Linked DNA regions of Candidatus Thiodictyon syntrophicum. The main gene of each other region encodes a partner of the protein of the gene in region 2 in a complex. Links are inferred from orthologs where the notes say so. Each region holds a gene or a part of one and is shown on either strand. Other genes may lie near its edges. The genes, in order: THSYN_RS37040 and eno.

Evidence for each region.
Region 1: the proteins of eno (region 2) and THSYN_RS37040 are in contact, whole or in part, in a solved structure (PDB 2FYM), measured with the Escherichia coli proteins. The link is inferred for Candidatus Thiodictyon syntrophicum from one-to-one orthologs.

Annotation. Positions count from the first base shown.
Region 1 is NZ_CP020370.1:5,326,547-5,338,503, reverse strand. The notes cover bases 2,901-7,400. They hold THSYN_RS37040 (Rne/Rng family ribonuclease), read right to left. Parts: upstream 7,004-7,400; coding sequence 3,101-7,003; downstream 2,901-3,100. Also shown: heme exporter protein CcmB, read right to left, coding at 1-245; cytochrome c biogenesis heme-transporting ATPase CcmA, read right to left, coding at 267-884; THSYN_RS22535 (HVO_A0114 family putative DNA-binding protein), read right to left, coding at 1,023-1,340; THSYN_RS22530 (hypothetical protein), read left to right, coding at 2,117-2,812; THSYN_RS22515 (RluA family pseudouridine synthase), read left to right, coding at 7,768-8,751; THSYN_RS22510 (HAD-IA family hydrolase), read left to right, coding at 8,748-9,416; THSYN_RS22505 (S49 family peptidase), read left to right, coding at 9,796-10,800; THSYN_RS22500 (class I SAM-dependent DNA methyltransferase), read left to right, coding at 10,864-11,957. UniProt on the Escherichia coli protein: Endoribonuclease that plays a central role in RNA processing and decay. Required for the maturation of 5S and 16S rRNAs and the majority of tRNAs. Also involved in the degradation of most mRNAs.
Region 2 is NZ_CP020370.1:4,823,067-4,827,381, forward strand. What follows is about bases 1,502-4,315. They hold eno (phosphopyruvate hydratase), read right to left. Parts: upstream 3,641-4,315; coding sequence 2,363-3,640; downstream 1,502-2,362. Other genes in these bases: ispD (2-C-methyl-D-erythritol 4-phosphate cytidylyltransferase), read right to left, coding at 1,502-1,902; ftsB (cell division protein FtsB), read right to left, coding at 1,909-2,382; kdsA (3-deoxy-8-phosphooctulonate synthase), read right to left, coding at 4,007-4,315. In the rest of the region: tRNA pseudouridine(13) synthase TruD, read right to left, coding at 1-678; ispF (2-C-methyl-D-erythritol 2,4-cyclodiphosphate synthase), read right to left, coding at 713-1,201; more of ispD, read right to left, coding at 1,195-1,501. UniProt on the Escherichia coli protein: Catalyzes the reversible conversion of 2-phosphoglycerate (2-PG) into phosphoenolpyruvate (PEP). It is essential for the degradation of carbohydrates via glycolysis.

The DNA.
Region 1 (11,957 bases), 510 kb from region 2 along the record:
TCCAGGGTCCCGTCCTCATAGTCTGCGGCGAATAGCCGCTCCAGGGCCAGCATGGACGCCAGCAGGGCCGCCACCCAGACCACGCCCGGGCCCAGGACCCGCAACACCGCCCGCTCGGTCCCCACGCCCAGCGGGAACAGACTCACCACGATCACGAAGAAAAAGAGTGTGGTCAGCACGTCGGTACGCCGCCGCAGGGCCAACAGCAGATCGCGGTGCAGGACGCTCCAGAAAACCCTGAACATCTGTCTTAAGTCCTTGCGCGCTCAGGCGCCCAGATCCAGGTGACGCCCCTGACCCGAGGTCAGGGGCACCGCCTGGTGGGTGGTAAGCACCGCGAGTCCGCCCGCCGCCACATGACCGGCGATCAGGCCCTGGAGCAGGTCCACCGCGTCCAGGTCCAGCGCGGTAAAGGGCTCGTCCAGGATCCACAGCGGCGCCCGGCTCAGGATCAGCCGCGCCAGGGCCACCCGCTTTTTCTGTCCCTGCGACAGCATCCGTGTCGGCAGGTCCTCGAAGCCGGCAAGCCCCAGCCGCCCCAGTGCCGCCCAGAGCGCGTCGCGGCCCACCCGGTCGCCGTCGAGCGTTGCCGCCAGGCGCAGATTCTCCACTCCGGTCAGGTCCCCTTTGATGCCGTTCAGATGGCCCAGATACAAGAGATCCCTCCGGAAATCCTCCGCCAGGGTCCGGATCGATTCGCCCTTCCAGTACACCTCGCCGGCGTCCTGGGTAAAGAGCCCGCAGAGGGTCCGCAGCAGGGTCGTCTTGCCGCTGCCGTTGCGCCCGCGCACATGCAGCAGGGTTCCGGCCTCGATCTGAAAGTCCAGTGCGCAGAACAGCAAACGGTCGCCGCGCCGACATTCGAGCTTCGCCACCTGGAGCATGGGGTCGGGCAATCCGTAAGCGGGGTAGGGGGTCAAGACGTCGCCCCGTCCGGACCCCGACTGCCGGGGCGAGGTCGCAAGGGCCGATCGGGACGGCGAAAGGCGGCAACCTTAAACGCTGGGGACGGTTTCTACAACTTAACGGAAGTTCACGAAGGGAAAGTCAATCGCACCAGCGGGGGTCTTTTCCAGCAGCCCGGCGTTTAGCAATATCTGCACATCGGTATGGACCGCTTTCACATCACGTCCGACCCGGCGCGCGGCCTCGCGCACACTGACCGGTCCAGCGCCGGCCAGTGCCAGCAGGAGCCCCCAGCGTTTCGGTGTCAGGGTCCGCCACAAATCGGCGACGCTGGCGAAGGTGCTCCAGGCGCCTTGCGGCTCGCCGGCCATCGCCCGCAGAAAGCGGGCGTTGGTCTCGTCGCGGCTGGCGATGCCAATGGTGACCGCGTTCATGTCAGTTCCTCCGGGCGTCGACTTGACGCCAGAAATCGGCGAGCAGATCGCTCGTTCAGCAGTTCTTGCGCCTTCATGGAGGAAGGATCAACGCTGCGGCGGGCGTTGTCAATGGGAACAAGGCCCGGTGTTGACAACCGTGCCCTTCGGGGCTTCGGCCGAGCGGCTGGGGCAGGGGAACATACCCGCCGAGGGGCGGGCGGCAGGTGGTCAGTTGGTGCGTTGGCCGTCGCTGCGAGTCTCGACTGTGAACCGTGTTTGGAATCGCGCATTTTCAGGGTAGTGTTCGCAATAGGAACGGAATTTCTCCTGATGGGTTGACGGGGCATTGGGCATGGATTAGCCTCAGCCACGCCGGTGTGGAAGGGACGCTGGGCAGGGGTGGGCGCGCGACAGAATCTGTCTCGTCACGAGGACGTATCCGTACGGACTCGGCCGGGGTCAGGGCCGCCAACGGGTAGTCTCTTTCGTAAGCAGGTTCGGCATATGCGGTGTTTAACTGGAACCCGGCGCGGCATTAAAGCGATATGTTTGATATCGTTGATGATGTTTGCGTCTGTGGCATTCGCTCGAACAGTCGTCAAACTGTTCGATACTGACACCGGTGATGCGCTGACCAGTTACGTTCCGGTGCCGCCGTTGGAAATCGGTACAAATTTGCGGCCGGGTCGGCATTCGGTGATGTTTGAAATGATGGAATGTTAAGCGCTCTCAGCCCCGGCGGAGGCGCCGGTCTTGATCTTTTAATTCCCCAACGTCCATAGCGAGGTTCAGACATGCAGATCTTCAATCCCTTCAGGCGCGGTCGATGGCTTGCCGCGGTGCGAGTGCTCGCGGCGCTTTCGGTCCTGACGATTGCCTTCGCGGCCCCTGCGAACGCTGATTGTGACGTGCCCCAAACCCCTACGTTCGACAAACCTTTTACCGCCACGGACGTCATCGCGTCGTTCGCCGACGCTGAGTGCACGTTGCAGAAGCTTACCAGCGATACTGTTTTTTATCGCTACTACAGCTACCCTGAGGCTCCCAGCATCAATATCGGTCGTTTTTTGACCACCAACCTTTATGAAATAAATTCAGAGGCGATCGTAAAGTTGGCGCTTTATCCCTTCCCGCCCAATGTGCAGTTTCAGAACTTTGCCTATTACCGGGAGCAGGTGCTGGTCAAAGCCCAGACCGAATTGTACGTCGGGCTCGCGGGCCCTCAACCAGCCGCCGATACCGGTTCCTGCTATACCGGCGGGGCCTCACAGTATTTTTTTTCCGGCGTCGATATCAGCACCAATCCCAGCTTTACCTTTACCTGGCAAGCCGCGCTCACCAAGGATACGAACTACGTGAATCAATATGGCGTCGGTGATCCCTGTAATGTGGTGCCGCTACCCGGTACGCTGGGGCTGCTGGGGATCGGCGCTTGCTTGCTGCTGACCAGGGTGAATACCAGGCGCCGGGTGAGTCGGCCTTGGTCATAACGCCGGCCAGTGCCCTTGCGGCAACCCGTCGCGGCCTGGGGGCCGCTCCTACGGCGTAGGAGCGGCCCCCAGGCCGCGACGGATGTCGCCCTTGAGGTGGCCGGAGGTTATGAGCAAGGCTGGCGCGCAATGTCGTTACGTCAAGCGCTGCCGGCTCCCACGCGCAGCGCACTGCCATTAAGTCAAGCCTCGCTTCCAGTCCGGCCCGGCCTGGGAGCGCCGCACCCCAGTGCGGCGCGATCCCGCAGCTAACCCCGTTCAGCCCTCGGGGGTGCAGCCCCGCTTTGGTCAGAGGGCGGCGTGCTCGTCGCGGGCCGGAGTCGGTGCTTGCTCGGCAGGTGCGTCAGCGGCGGGTGCCGGGGGCGACAGTTGCTCCGCGGTCGTGGCGGCGACGGGCGCCGGCTCGGCGGGTACGTCGGCGAGCGGGGCCGGCGCGGCGGTGACCGGGGGCGGGGGTGGCGCGGGCTCGGCCGGTGCTTCGGCGACCGGGGTCGGTGGCGGTGCGGGCTCGGCCGGTGCTTCGGCGACCGGGGGCGGTGTCAATTCCGCAGGCGCTTCGGCGACCGGGGTCAGGGCTGGCGCATGGTCGGCCGGGGCCGCGGCCGGGGTCGGGGTCAGGGGCGGCGCCTGATCGGCCGGCATTTCGGCGACCGGTGTAGGCTCGGCCGGCGCTGCGGCGACTGGGGGCGGCACTGCCTCGGGCGTCGTTTCGGCGACCGGCGCCGGGGCTTGTCCGGCATCCATGTCGCTGGCCGATGACGGGGCCCCTGCGTCCGTGGCCGCGACCGCGCCCAAGGCCGGCTGGGTTACAGCGACGAATTCGCCGGGCTGGTCGCCATCCGGCGCGCGCTGGGACTCGCCGCCTGGTGCGGGCGGGGTCAAAGCGCTCTGCGGCGGCACGACCGGGCCTTGGGGTGCCGCGTCCGGGGCACCTGGTCGTGGGCCGAGGTCGTTCCGCGGTTCGTCGGCGCTCTCGGCGCTGGCCGGCGTCGTCTCGTCAGTGGCATCGTCGGTCGCCGCGGCGCGGGCGGCCTCGGCGCCGGGACGCCGCCGATTGCGGCCGCCGCGGCGACGCCGGGGCCGGGGGCGGCCGGCCGGGTCCTGGACGGCCGCGTCGGTGCCCTCGGCGGGGTCGTCCCCATCGCCCGGGTCGGTGTCGGACTCGTCCTCGTCGCCCTCCAACTCCGCGCCCTGGTCGGCGGTGAGGTGCGGCCCGGCCGCACCGGCCGGGACCGCGTCAGTGGCCGCCGCCGTGGGATAGACCGGGTAGGTGTCGTAGTCGTCGTCGTCCCAGTGGTCCTCCTCCGGGGCGGTGGGGATGGCGGTCCGGGCCCAGGGGTCGGGGGCCGTGGTGGCGGCGTGCTGGTGTGCGGAGCGCTCGGCCGTGGCCGCGTCCCGGTCCCAGTGCGGGGGCGCGGCGGGGGCCTCGAAGGCGCCGACTGTGTCGTCGCCGACCGGGGCGGTGGCCGGGGTCGGGGCGACGGGTGCCGCGTCCAGGGCCGGCGTCCGCAGTGCCTGGTCGCCGGGCGCGGACTGGTCGGCGACCTCGGTCAAGGCGAGCGCACTGACCGCGACCAGGGTCTCGACCGGGGGCTGTGCGCCAGGGTTCACCGCGTCCGGGGCGGATTCGCCCGCGGCGGTGTGGCGTGCCTGGTCGGTCCAGGGCCGCTCCCGCGCCGCGTCCTGGTCGGCTGCGGGCGGACCCGCCGGGGTGCGCTCGCGGGTCTGGTGCCCCCGCGGCGCCTGGCCGGGGGACCGGGCCTCCCGTGGGGTTGCGCCGGTCGGCTCCCGGTTGGGCTCCCGACCAGGCTCAGGGGCAGCTTCCCGCTGACCACCGGCGGCGCGGGCCTCATCGCCGACCCCCGGCTCGTCACGCCGCCCGCGACCGCGACCGCCGCGGCGGCTGCGCGGCTCGCCCTCACGGCGCTCACGCGGTTGCTCCCCGGTCTCGGGCCGCGCGCCGTCCGGCCGCGGCTGGGCGCGCTGGGCCTCGCGGCCGCTGTTGCGCTCGGCGCCCCGGTCGGCCGCTTGGTCTTCGGGCCGTTCCGCGATCCGATCCGGGGTCCGACCCGTGGTCCGATCGGCGGGCTTGTCACCCGGGCGCTCGGCTCCGCGCTCGGTGGGCCGCTCAGTCTGCCGCTCGCCCGGCCGCACGCCTTGGCGCTCGGCCCCGCGACCGCCGGTACGCGGGCGCTCCGGCTCGCCGCGACCCTGGGCGGGTGCCGCCGCCCCCGGGCGCTGGTCACGACCTTCGTCACGCCGCCCCTCGCGTCGGCCCTCTTCGCCGCGCGGGCGCTGACCCTGGTCGGGCCGGCGCTGGCCGCCCTGCGGCGGGCGCTCGGTCCGGTTGGCCCGCTCCTCGGTGTCGATCGGACGAATGGGCGGCTGCGCGATGGGTTCTACGCGGGGGGCGAAGAGCCCGGTCCAGATGCGCTTGAGCAGGTTTTCCGCGGCCGGTCGATCCTGGGTCTGGGGGTCCTGGGGATCGGCATAGCGCGCGGGCTCGCGCTCGGGGGCGCGGGCGGTCCAGGCGTTATCGGGCCGCTCCGGCTCGGGCGCCGGTTCCCGCGTGGGCATGGGGGAGGTCGGGGTGATGGCCTTGACCGTCGGCTCTTCGCTGCGGGTCGACTCGCTCGCCCGCGCGTGGGTGCCGCCGACCGACTGGGGCAGGACGGCCAGCTCGTAGCTGGGCCGCTCGTCGGGTTGCTTGGTCAGGTCCTGGCTGCGCTGGCGCTCGATCTGATAGTCCGGGGTCTCGATGTGCTTGTTGGGCAGCAACAGGACCTGGACCTCCTGACGCGCCTCGAGCTCCAGGATGGCGCGGCGCTTTTCGTTGAGCAGGAAGGTGGCCACGCTGACCGGCAGGTGGGCGATGATGCGCTCCGAGCTGTCCTTCATCGCCTCCTCTTCGATGATGCGCAGGATGGACAGCGCGAGCGACTCGACGCCGCGGATCTTGCCCTGCCCATGGCAGCGCGGGCACTCGCTGGTGGTGGAGTCACCCAGCGACGGCCGCAGGCGCTGGCGCGACATTTCCAGCAGCCCGAAGCGGGAGATGCGTGCCACCTGGACGCGGGCGCGGTCGTGCTTCAAGGCATCGCGCAGCCGGTCTTCCACCGCGCGCTGGTTCTTGGGCGGGGTCATATCGATGAAGTCGATGACGAAGAGCCCGCCCAAGTCGCGCAGGCGCAACTGGCGGGCGATCTCGTCGGCGGCCTCCAGGTTGGTGTTGAGCGCCGTCTCTTCGATATCCGCGCCCTTGGTGGCGCGCGAGGAGTTGATGTCGATGGCGGTCAGGGCCTCGCCGTGATCGATGACGATGGAGCCGCCGGAGGGCAGGCGCACCTCGCGCTGGAAGGCGGTCTCGATCTGGCTCTCGATCTGGTAGCGGGTGAAGAGCGGCACCTCGTCCTGGTAGATCCGCAGCTTCTTCAGGTTGCCCGGCATCACCTGGCGCATGAAGGCCTCGGCCCGGTCATAGACGGCCCGGTCGTCGATCACGATCTCGCCGATGTCCACCCGCAGGTAGTCACGGATGGAGCGGATGATGACGTCGCTCTCCTGATAGATCAGGAAGGGCGCGCGGCGCCCGGCAGCGGACGACTCGATCGCGCGCCAGAGCTGGAGCAGGTAGTCCAGATCCCACTGGAGTTCTTCGGTGTTCTTGCCCACACCGGCGGTGCGCACGATGAGCCCCATGTCGTCGGGGATGGCGAGCTGGCTCATGACATCGCGCAGTTCGCTGCGGTCCTGGCCCTCAATGCGGCGCGACACCCCGCCGGCGCGCGGGTTGTTGGGCATCAGTACCAGATAGCGGCCGGCGAGCGAGACGAAGGTGGTGAGCGCCGCGCCCTTGCTGCCGCGCTCCTCCTTGTCGATCTGCACCACCACCTCGCGGCCCTCGCGCACCACCTCCTTGATATTGATGCGGGTTCCGGGCTTGGCGGTGTCGGGCTCGAAATAGATGCGGGAGATTTCTTTCAGCGGCAGGAAGCCGTGGCGGTCGGCGCCGTAGTCGACGAAGGCGGCCTCCAGGCTCGGCTCGACACGGGTAATGGTGCCTTTGTAAATGTTGGCCTTTTTCTGTTCGCGGCCGGGGGATTCGATATCGAGGTTATAGAGGATTTGACCATCGACGGTCGCCACGCGCAACTCTTCCGGCTGAGTCGCGTTGATCAGCATTCTTTTCATCTTGTTCCTTTTCTTATTCCGGGCGCAGGTCCCGCCGATGGCCAGCCCCGGCGGCACGCGGCGGCCGTCAGCCGCCGCGGGGCCGGGCGGCGCCGCCGCAAGGGCGGCGGCGCGCGGCCGGGGTCCGGTGTCTCGCCGGCGGGCCGCGATGATCGCGGGCCGCACCGGGGCAGGACATGCGCGTCCGATTTCTAAGTGTTAGGGTCGCGCCTCGAGGCGTGACCGCGTTTATTTGGGGCGCCCCCGGTCTGGGCGGCGTCCCGCCGTTAAAGCGGTGTCTGGGGGTCGACCATGCGCGTGCCTTGCGCCGCGGGGCGCGCCGGGCGGCCAGGGTGTAGAATCCACGTCGACCCGCGGACTGCACCGACACCGGCCCATTGGGAGCCGGCCTATCGAACCGCCATCTCGAACCTTTCTTTAAACCTTGGCCCGCCGGGCTCGTCCGGCGACCGGCGCCGACGCGGCGCGCACGGGGCCTCAGGGCTGCGCGCACCGCCGACGAAAACGTTCTTGAGTCTTTCGCTCGCCAGCGCAAGCGCCGAATACTAACAGTGAATCCTTATGCCAGCAATGAAGCCGCGGGATCGGGTGCGAACCCGTTGAACCCACGTCAGTCCCGTTTCTATCCCCGCTCGGGTCCCGGCTCGCGCAAAGAGCCCGATCCCGGCCCGGCCAAGGGGGCTGCCGCGCGTCGTCCAGCGCCGGTCAAGGCCCCGGCCGCCGCGCCCCCGCCGACCCTCCTCGAGCGCGTCCCCGCCGTAGTCGTGGTCTGCGTCGACCCGGAGTCGGCGGGTCAGCGCATCGACAACTTCCTGCTGCGACACTTGAAGGGCGTCCCGCGCAGCCACCTCTACCGGGTTCTGCGCCGCGGCGAGGTCCGTGTCAACAAGGGCCGGATACAAGCCGACTACCGGCTCAAGACCGGCGACCTGGTGCGGATTCCGCCCCTGCGCACCCCCACGCCCGAGGCCCCGGTGCGGGCCCCGGACAGCCAATTGGACCGCCTCGCCGCGGCCATCCTGTTCGAGGACGAGCGCCTGCTGGTGATCGACAAGCCCTCCGGGCTCGCCGTGCACGGCGGCAGCGGCCTGTCCTATGGGCTGATCGAGTCACTGCGGCAACTGCGCCCCGGGGCCGAACTGGAACTGGTGCACCGGCTGGACCGCGACACCTCCGGGTGTCTGGCGATCAGCAAGCGCCGCAGCACGTTGCGCGAACTGCACCGGCTGATCCGCGCCGGCGCCATGGACAAGCGCTATCTGGCCCTGATCCTGGGCGACCTGTCGGACGCGGAGGTCACGGTGGACGCCCCCCTGACCAAGAACCTCGACCAGGGCGGCGAGCGGGTGGTCAAGGTGGACCGCGTCGCCGGCAAGGAGGCGCGGACGCAATTTCGCCGCCTGCGCCGATTGCCGCTGGCCGGGGTCGACGGTGCTGCGGGGTGGGCGACCCTGGTCGAGGCGCGCCTGATCACCGGGCGCACCCACCAGATCCGCGTCCATGCCGCCCACCTGGGGACCCCGCTCGCGGGGGACCCCAAATACGGCGACTTCGAGGCCAATCGGCGCCTCAAGGCCCTGGGGCTCGGCCGGCTGTTCCTGCACGCCAGCGCGCTTGGCGTGCGCGCCGAGTACATGGACGCGCCGCTGCGGGTGGAGTCGCCGCTGCCGGCCGAGTTGGAACAGGTCTTGGCGCGCCTGGCGGCGGGCGACCCCGGTGCGGAGTCGGGCGGGGGCGGGCCGGGATGAGCTTTTCACTCATCGTCTTCGACTGGGACGGCACCCTGATGGACTCGCAGGCACGCATCGTCGACTGCCTCCAGGCCGCCTTCCTCGAGGTCGGCCAACCCAGGCCCAGCCGGGAGGCCGCCGCCGACATCATTGGTCTCGGGCTGGACGAGGCCATGGCGCGCCTGTGGCCCGCCGCCGATGCGGCGCAGCGACAGCGGGTCGCCCACCACTACCGGCGGCACTTCCTGGTGGACAATACCACCCCCGCGGCGCTCTTTCCGGGCGCACTGGAGACCCTGGAGCGGCTGGGCGCCGCGGGCTATCTGCTCGCGGTGGCCACCGGCAAGAGCCGCCGGGGGCTCGACCTGTCCCTGGCCGAGACCGGGCTTGCCGGGCATTTTCAGGCCACCCGCTGTGCCGACGAGAGCTTTTCCAAGCCGCACCCCCAAATGTTGCTGGAGATCATGGACGAGTTGGGCGTCGCGCCCGCCTGCACCCTGATGATCGGCGACACCGAATACGACCTGCAGATGGCCGCGAATGCCGGCGCCGGCGCCCTGGCCGTCTGTTACGGGGTCCACGCACCCGAGCGGCTGCGCGCCCTGCGCCCCCTGGCCTGTTTGAACTCGCTCGCCGCCATCCCGGACTGGCTGCGGCAGACGGACGGGGCTGCGGTTGCTTGAGCAGTTCCCAAGGCTACAGCGGCGCTCGGTCCGCACAGCGGACCCTACGGGCTCGCCGCGATTGCCGGACTGGCTGCGGCAGATGGCCGGGATGCGGTTGCTTGGGCAGTTCCCAAGGTTAGGGCGGCGCTCAGTTCGCATAGCGGACCCTCCGGTTGGTCGCGGCCCGTAGGGTCCGCTGTGCGGACCAAAGGCCCTGGATCGACTGCGTCAGGCGGGAGGCCCGGCATCCTGTCGCATCTTACATGTATCACGTACCGGCCCCAACGGGGTCGAACATACCAGCCCAGGGCAACGCCCTGGGATCGTGTCGTTTAATCGGCTTAGCCCTGAAAGGGCGTGACATAACGCCGTAGCACCCTTCACCCGAGAAAGAATGATGAACTGGAAATTCTGGCAGCGTCGCACCGAGCCCATGCCCGCCCCCGGCGACCCGGACTGGGAACGCGCCCTGATCAACCGCGTGGCCCTGGAATACCTGGGGGACCAGCGTCGCGGCCGGCGCTGGGGGAACATCTTCAAGCTCCTGATCCTGCTCTATCTCGTCGGCATCCTGGCGGTGGCCCTGTCGCGCAGCGCCTGGGAGGGGCTCAAGGCCGGCCAGGACCATACCGCGCTGGTCCAGGTGAAGGGGGTCATCTCAGCCGACAGCGAGGCGAGCGCCGACCGGGTGATCTCGGCCCTGCGCGACGCCTTCGAGGCACCGCGCGTCAAGGGCGTCATCCTGCGTATCAACAGCCCCGGCGGCAGCCCGGTCCAATCCGGCTATATCAATGACGAGGTCCGCCGGCTCAAGGAGAAATACAAAAAGGACAAGGGCCATGACCTGCCCGTCTATGCCGTGGCCGTGGATATCTGCGCCTCCGGCGCCTATTACGTCGCGGTCGCCGCCGACAAGATCTACGCCGACAAGGCGAGCCTGGTCGGCTCCATCGGCGTGCGTATCGACGCCTTCGGTTTCGTTGATGCCATGAAGGACTTAGGCGTCGAACGGCGCCTGCTGGCGTCCGGCGCCAACAAGGGCATCCTCGACCCCTTCTCACCGCTCCCCGAGGCCCAGCGCCAATTCATCCAAACGGTACTCGACCAACTGCACCAGCAATTCATCACCGCGGTCAAGACCGGCCGCGGCGACCGCCTCAAGGGCGGCGACGAACTCTTCAGTGGCCTCTTCTGGAACGGTGACCAGGCGCTCACCCTGGGCCTGGTGGACGGCTTGGGCAGTGCAAGCTCAGTCGCCCGCGAAGTGATCGGCGCCGAGACCCTGGTCAACTATACGAAGAAGAAGGACCTGTTCGAGAGCTTCGCCGACCGCTTGGGCGCCAGCGTCGCCAACGGCTTCCTCCAGGTCTTTACGATGCTCGGCGGCGGCACCCCGCGCTGAGCCCGTAGCGGCCTGGAGTCCAAGGCTTCAGCCTTGGCGGCGCAATGCAGGAGACAGGACCCAGTGACACCCGACGAGTTCATCGCCGCCTGGAAGGACAACCCGCTGACCGAACGGGCCGGCGCCCAACAGTGGTTCAGCGACCTGTGCGACCTGCTCGGTGTCCCCAAGCCCCGGGATGCCGACAACTACTGCTTCGAGCGCGGCGCCAGGAAATCCGGCGGGGGCGAGGGCTGGGCGGATGTCTGGCGGCGGGGGTGTTTCGGCTGGGAAAACAAGAAGCCCGGCCGTGACCTGAACGGCGCGCTCAAGCAGCTCACGGACTATGCCCTGAATCTGGAGAGCCCGCCGCTGCTGGTCGTCGCCGACCGCGAGCGGATCATCATCCATACCGCCTTTACCGGCTACCCCGACGAACCCCGCGAAATCCGCATCCATGACCTGAGCGACCCCGCGCAGCGCGAGATTCTGCGCTGGGTCTTCACCGACCCCGAGAAACTCAAGCCCACCAAGTCGTGCCAAGCCATCACCAAGGAGGCCGCGACCAAGTTCGCCAACCTCGCCGAGACCATGCGCAAGCGGGGCGAGGATTGGCAGCGCGTGGCCCATTTCCTGGTACAGTGCCTGTTCTGTCTCTTCGCCGAGGATGAACGGCTGCTGCCGGGCGACCTCTTCGCCGATCTGCTGAAGAATGCACAAGGCGATCCGGGAAAGGCCGCCAAGCGCCTGGGTACGCTGTTCGCGGCGATGCAAAGCCCGCATGGTGAATATGGCGACCATGACATCGCCTGGTTCAACGGCGGGCTCTTCAATACCATCGACATCCCCCCGCTGTCGCCGGCCGACTTGGTTGAATTGCACTCCGCCGCGCGCGACATGGACTGGTGCGCGATCGACCCCACCATCTTCGGGACCCTGTTCGAGCGCGGGCTCGACCCGGCTGCCCGCGCACCCCTGGGCGCCCACTACACCGACGTCGACACGATCGGCAAGCTGATCGATCCGGTGGTGACCCAGCCCCTGCTGCTGGAGTGGGAAGCGGCTCAGGCCATCATCCAGGCGGGGCAAGGCAAAAAGGGGCCAACGCGTAAGGCCCGCGATGCCTATCAAGGATTTCTGCTGCGGCTCTATGAATTTCGGGTGTTGGACCCGGCCTG
Region 2 (4,315 bases):
GTCCCAGTCGCCGCGGGTCAGGCGTGCGGCCAGGACCTGGTTGAAGACCTGGGAGCGGGCGGCGGAGAGCCAGAGGCCCTGCTGGTGGCGCGAGGGGCGGCGGATGGCGCCGTGAAAGAGGGCGTCGGCGCGGGCCAGGTTGGCGCCGTTGCGGCCGAAACGCTGTTCGCCGAAGTAGTTGGGGACGCCCAGGGTGCGGATGGCGGTGATCCGCTCGGCGAGTCGGTCCGGGTCAGGCGCCCAGTTGCGCACCCGGATACGGAAGCGGTTGCCGGCCAGGGCGCCGCGGCGCAGTTTGCGGCGGTGGGGGTGGACCGCCAGGACCTCGATGCCCTCGACGGCCAGGGCGGACCAGTCGGGTTCGCGCTCGCGCGGGCGCGGCAGGGAGAACCACTGGCTGGTGACGGCGCGGCGGTCCTTGAGCCCGGCGTAGCCCAAATCCTTCGGGTCGACCCCAGCGGTCGCGGCGAGTCGGCCAGCGACCCATTCGGTGTTCTGGTCGGTCTTGCGCACCCAGAGCAGGAGGTGGTCGCCGTCACCGTCCGGCGGGAAGCCCAAGACCTCCTCGACTTCAAAGTCTGCGGGTTCGACCCGCAGGCGGCCGGTGCCCAGGGGGGCGCCGTGGGCGCGCGGGAGGGCGTGGAAGGGGCTCCAGGTCGGTCCAGTCGGGTGCGTCATCTCTTCATTTGCGTTTGTTTGCGTTCATTTGCGGCTAATCATCTTTCGGCCTTCCTTCCTCCAACAGAACCACGGCGCAGGCTGCAATCCCCTCCCCGCGCCCGGTGAACCCCAGCCGCTCGGTGGTGGTGGCCTTGACGTTGACGCGCGCCGGGTCACAGCGCAGATCCGCGGCGAGCAGGGCGCGCATGGCGGCGATATGGGGGGCCATCTTGGGGCGCTCGGCGACGATGGTCACATCGGCGTTGTGGACCTTGAGCCCGAGCCCGGTCAGGCTCTCCAGGACACGGCGCAGCAGGATGCGGCTGTCGATCCCGGCGTAGGCGGCATCGGTGTCGGGGAAGTGGTGACCGATGTCGCCCAGGCCCGCGGCCCCCAGCAGGGCGTCGCACAGTGCATGGATGGCGACATCGCCGTCGGAGTGGGCGACCAGTCCCTGGTCGTGGGGGACCGTTACCCCGCACAGGATCAGGGGGCGCCCGGGGGCGAAGCGGTGGACGTCGAAACCCTGGCCGATCAGCATGAGGATGCCTGTGTGTCGAGATAGAAGCGGGCGAGCGGAAGGTCCTCGGCCCTGGTGATCTTGAGATTGTCCGCATGTCCCTCGATGAGGCGCGGGGCGAGCCCCATGCGCTCCATGGCGCCGGCGTCATCGGTCACGAGATCCCCGGCCGCGATGGCGTCCTGCAGCGCCGCGCGCAGGGCGCCCAGGCGGAACATCTGGGGGGTGTAGGCGTGCCACAGGGTCGTACGGTCCAGGGTACAGCGGATGCGCCCGGCGGCATCGGCGCCCTTCATGGTGTCGCGCACCGGCACGGCGAGGATGCCGCCCACCGGGTCGGCGGCCAGTTCGGTGATCAGCCGGTCGAGATCGGCCCGGCGCAGACAGGGACGGGCGGCGTCGTGGACCAGCACCCAGTCGGCCGGATCGGCCTCCGCGGCCAGGGCCTCCAGGGCGTTCATCACGGAGTGACAGCGCTCGGCGCCGCCCGCCACCCGCCGCACCTTGGGGTGATCGGCATAGGCGGTCGCGGGCCAGAAGCCGTCCTCCGCGCCCAGGGCGACCCAGACGCCACTGATGCGCGCGTCCTCAATGAAGGGGGCCAGGGTCCAGTCGATGACCGGGCGACCGGCCAGGTCCAGGTATTGTTTGGGGATGGCGGCACCCAGACGGCGGCCGACACCGGCCGCCGGGAGCACGGCCCAGAAACGCTGATCAGTCATTCGTGTTCATTGGCGTTCTTCGCGGGCTGGCGGCTCTTTCTTCGGTCCGGCCGGACTGCTTTTCTTGTGGCGTGGTGCCGGTGTCGCAGGCTCGGTATCGGGCGGGGCCGGGACCGCGGGGAGCGGGGAGCGCTCGATGACCTGGATGAAGGCCTCACCGCCCTTGATCATGCCCAGTTCGTCGCGCGCCCGCTCCTCTAGGGCGGCCTCACCGGAGCGCAGGTCCTCGACCTCCGCCTGGAGTTCCTGGTTGCGGGTGCGCAGCCGCTCAAGCTCGGCCTTCTGGGCGACGATCTCCAGATTCAGCCCGTGCAGGTCCGCACGGCTCCCCGGTCCGACCCAGAGCCGGTATTGGAGTGCCGCGAGCAGCACGATCAGTACGAGGATCAGCAGGCGCATGGACGGGAGCGGCAGGGCACTGACCGCCGACCGGAGGGTACCGGCCGGCGGTGCGTCGGCCTCAGAGCCAGCGGAAGGCATTGCGGCCGGCATAGACGGCCTCGTCGCCCAACTGGTCCTCAATGCGCATCAACTGGTTGTACTTGGCGACGCGGTCGGAGCGCGACAGGGAGCCGGTCTTGATCTGACCGGCGGCGGTGGCGACCACCAGATCGGCAATGGTCGTGTCCTCGGTCTCGCCGGAGCGGTGGGAGACCACCGCGGTGTAGCCGGCGGCATGGGCCATGGCGATCGCCTCCATGGTCTCGGTCAGGGTGCCGATCTGGTTGACCTTGATCAGGATGGAGTTGGCGATACCGCGGTCGATGCCTTGCTTCAGGATCTTGGTGTTGGTGACGAAGAGGTCGTCACCGACGATCTGAATGCGGTCCCCGAGCCGCTCGGTCAGGCGCTTCCAGCCGTCCCAATCGCCCTCGGCCAGGCCGTCCTCGATGGTCAGGATGGGGTACTGGTTGACCCAGCCCTCCAGCATGGCGATCACGCCGTCGGAGTCGAGCTTGACGCCCTCGCCTTCCAGGTCGTAGACGCCGTCCTTGTAGAACTCGGAGGCGGCCACGTCCAGGCCGATCCAGATGTCCTTGCCCGCCGTGAAGCCGGTCTTGCCGATCGCCTCCAGGATCGCCTCCACCGCGGCCACATTTGAGGGCAGGTCGGGGGCGAAGCCGCCCTCGTCGCCGACGGAGGTGGCGAGCCCGCGGGCCTTGAGCACCGATTTCAGGGCATGGAAGACCTCGGCACCGTAACGCACCGCCTCGCGGATGCTCGGGGCGCCCACCGGCAGGATCATGAACTCCTGGAAGTCGACGCTGTTGTCGGCGTGCTGACCGCCGTTGATGATGTTCATCATCGGCACCGGCAGCCGGTAGGGGCCGGCGCTGAGCGAGCGATAGAGCGGCAGGGCGCGCTCTTGGGCGGCGGCATGGGCGGCGGCGAGCGAGACCCCCAGGAGCGCATTGGCGCCGAGCCGGGACTTATTCTCGGTGCCGTCCAGTTCGATCATGGTGCGGTCGATCGCGCCCTGCTCGGTCACCTCCATGCCGACCACGGCGTCCTTGATCTCGCCCTCGATGCGCCCGACGGCCTTAAGCACGCCCTTGCCGCCGTAGCGGCCCTTGTCACCGTCGCGCATCTCCAGCGCCTCGCGCGAGCCGGTGGAGGCCCCGGAGGGGACGATGGCGCGGCCGATGGCGCCGTCGGCGGTGATGACGTCGGCCTCCACGGTGGGGTTGCCGCGGGAATCCAGGACTTCACGGGCACGGACATCGACGATTTCGGACATGGTGGCTCTCTCTTGGTCAGTTATAAGGTTAACAAGGGTAACGAATCGGGAACATCGTCAGCGCAGCGGAGGGCACCTTCACAGGCTGGAAATTAGATAGGATTAACAGAATTTTTCAAGCTTTACAGGATGATGACCCTAGAAAGAGCAGTTATCCACAGATGAACACAGATTATCACAGATGATTCATTGACTTACGCTTGGCCGGGGGCTCACCTTGCCGGTGATTGTGACATCAGCGATAAGCGCATGACAATTCAAAGAAAATTTGTGTTCATCTGTGTTCATCTGTGGATTTTAGGATTACTGGGCAGGACCCAGGATCGGAAAGGCCTGCGAAATCCTGTCAATCCTGACCATTTATTATCATGTAATCGCATCTTCGGCGAAAGGAGCGGACTTGACCAGTCGGTCGATCGCGACCAGGGTGGCGAGCAGGTCACGCATCTGGCCCAAGGGCCAGGCGTTGGGGCCGTCGCTCATGGCCTGATCCGGGCGCGGGTGCGTCTCCATGAAGACGCCGGCCACTCCCGCGGCCACCGCCGCGCGCGCCAGCACCGGGACGAACTCGCGCTGCCCGCCCGAGCGGTCCCCCTGCCCCCCCGGCAACTGCACCGAATGGGTGGCATCGAAGACCACCGGGCAGCCGGTGGCGCGCATCACCGCCAAGGAGCG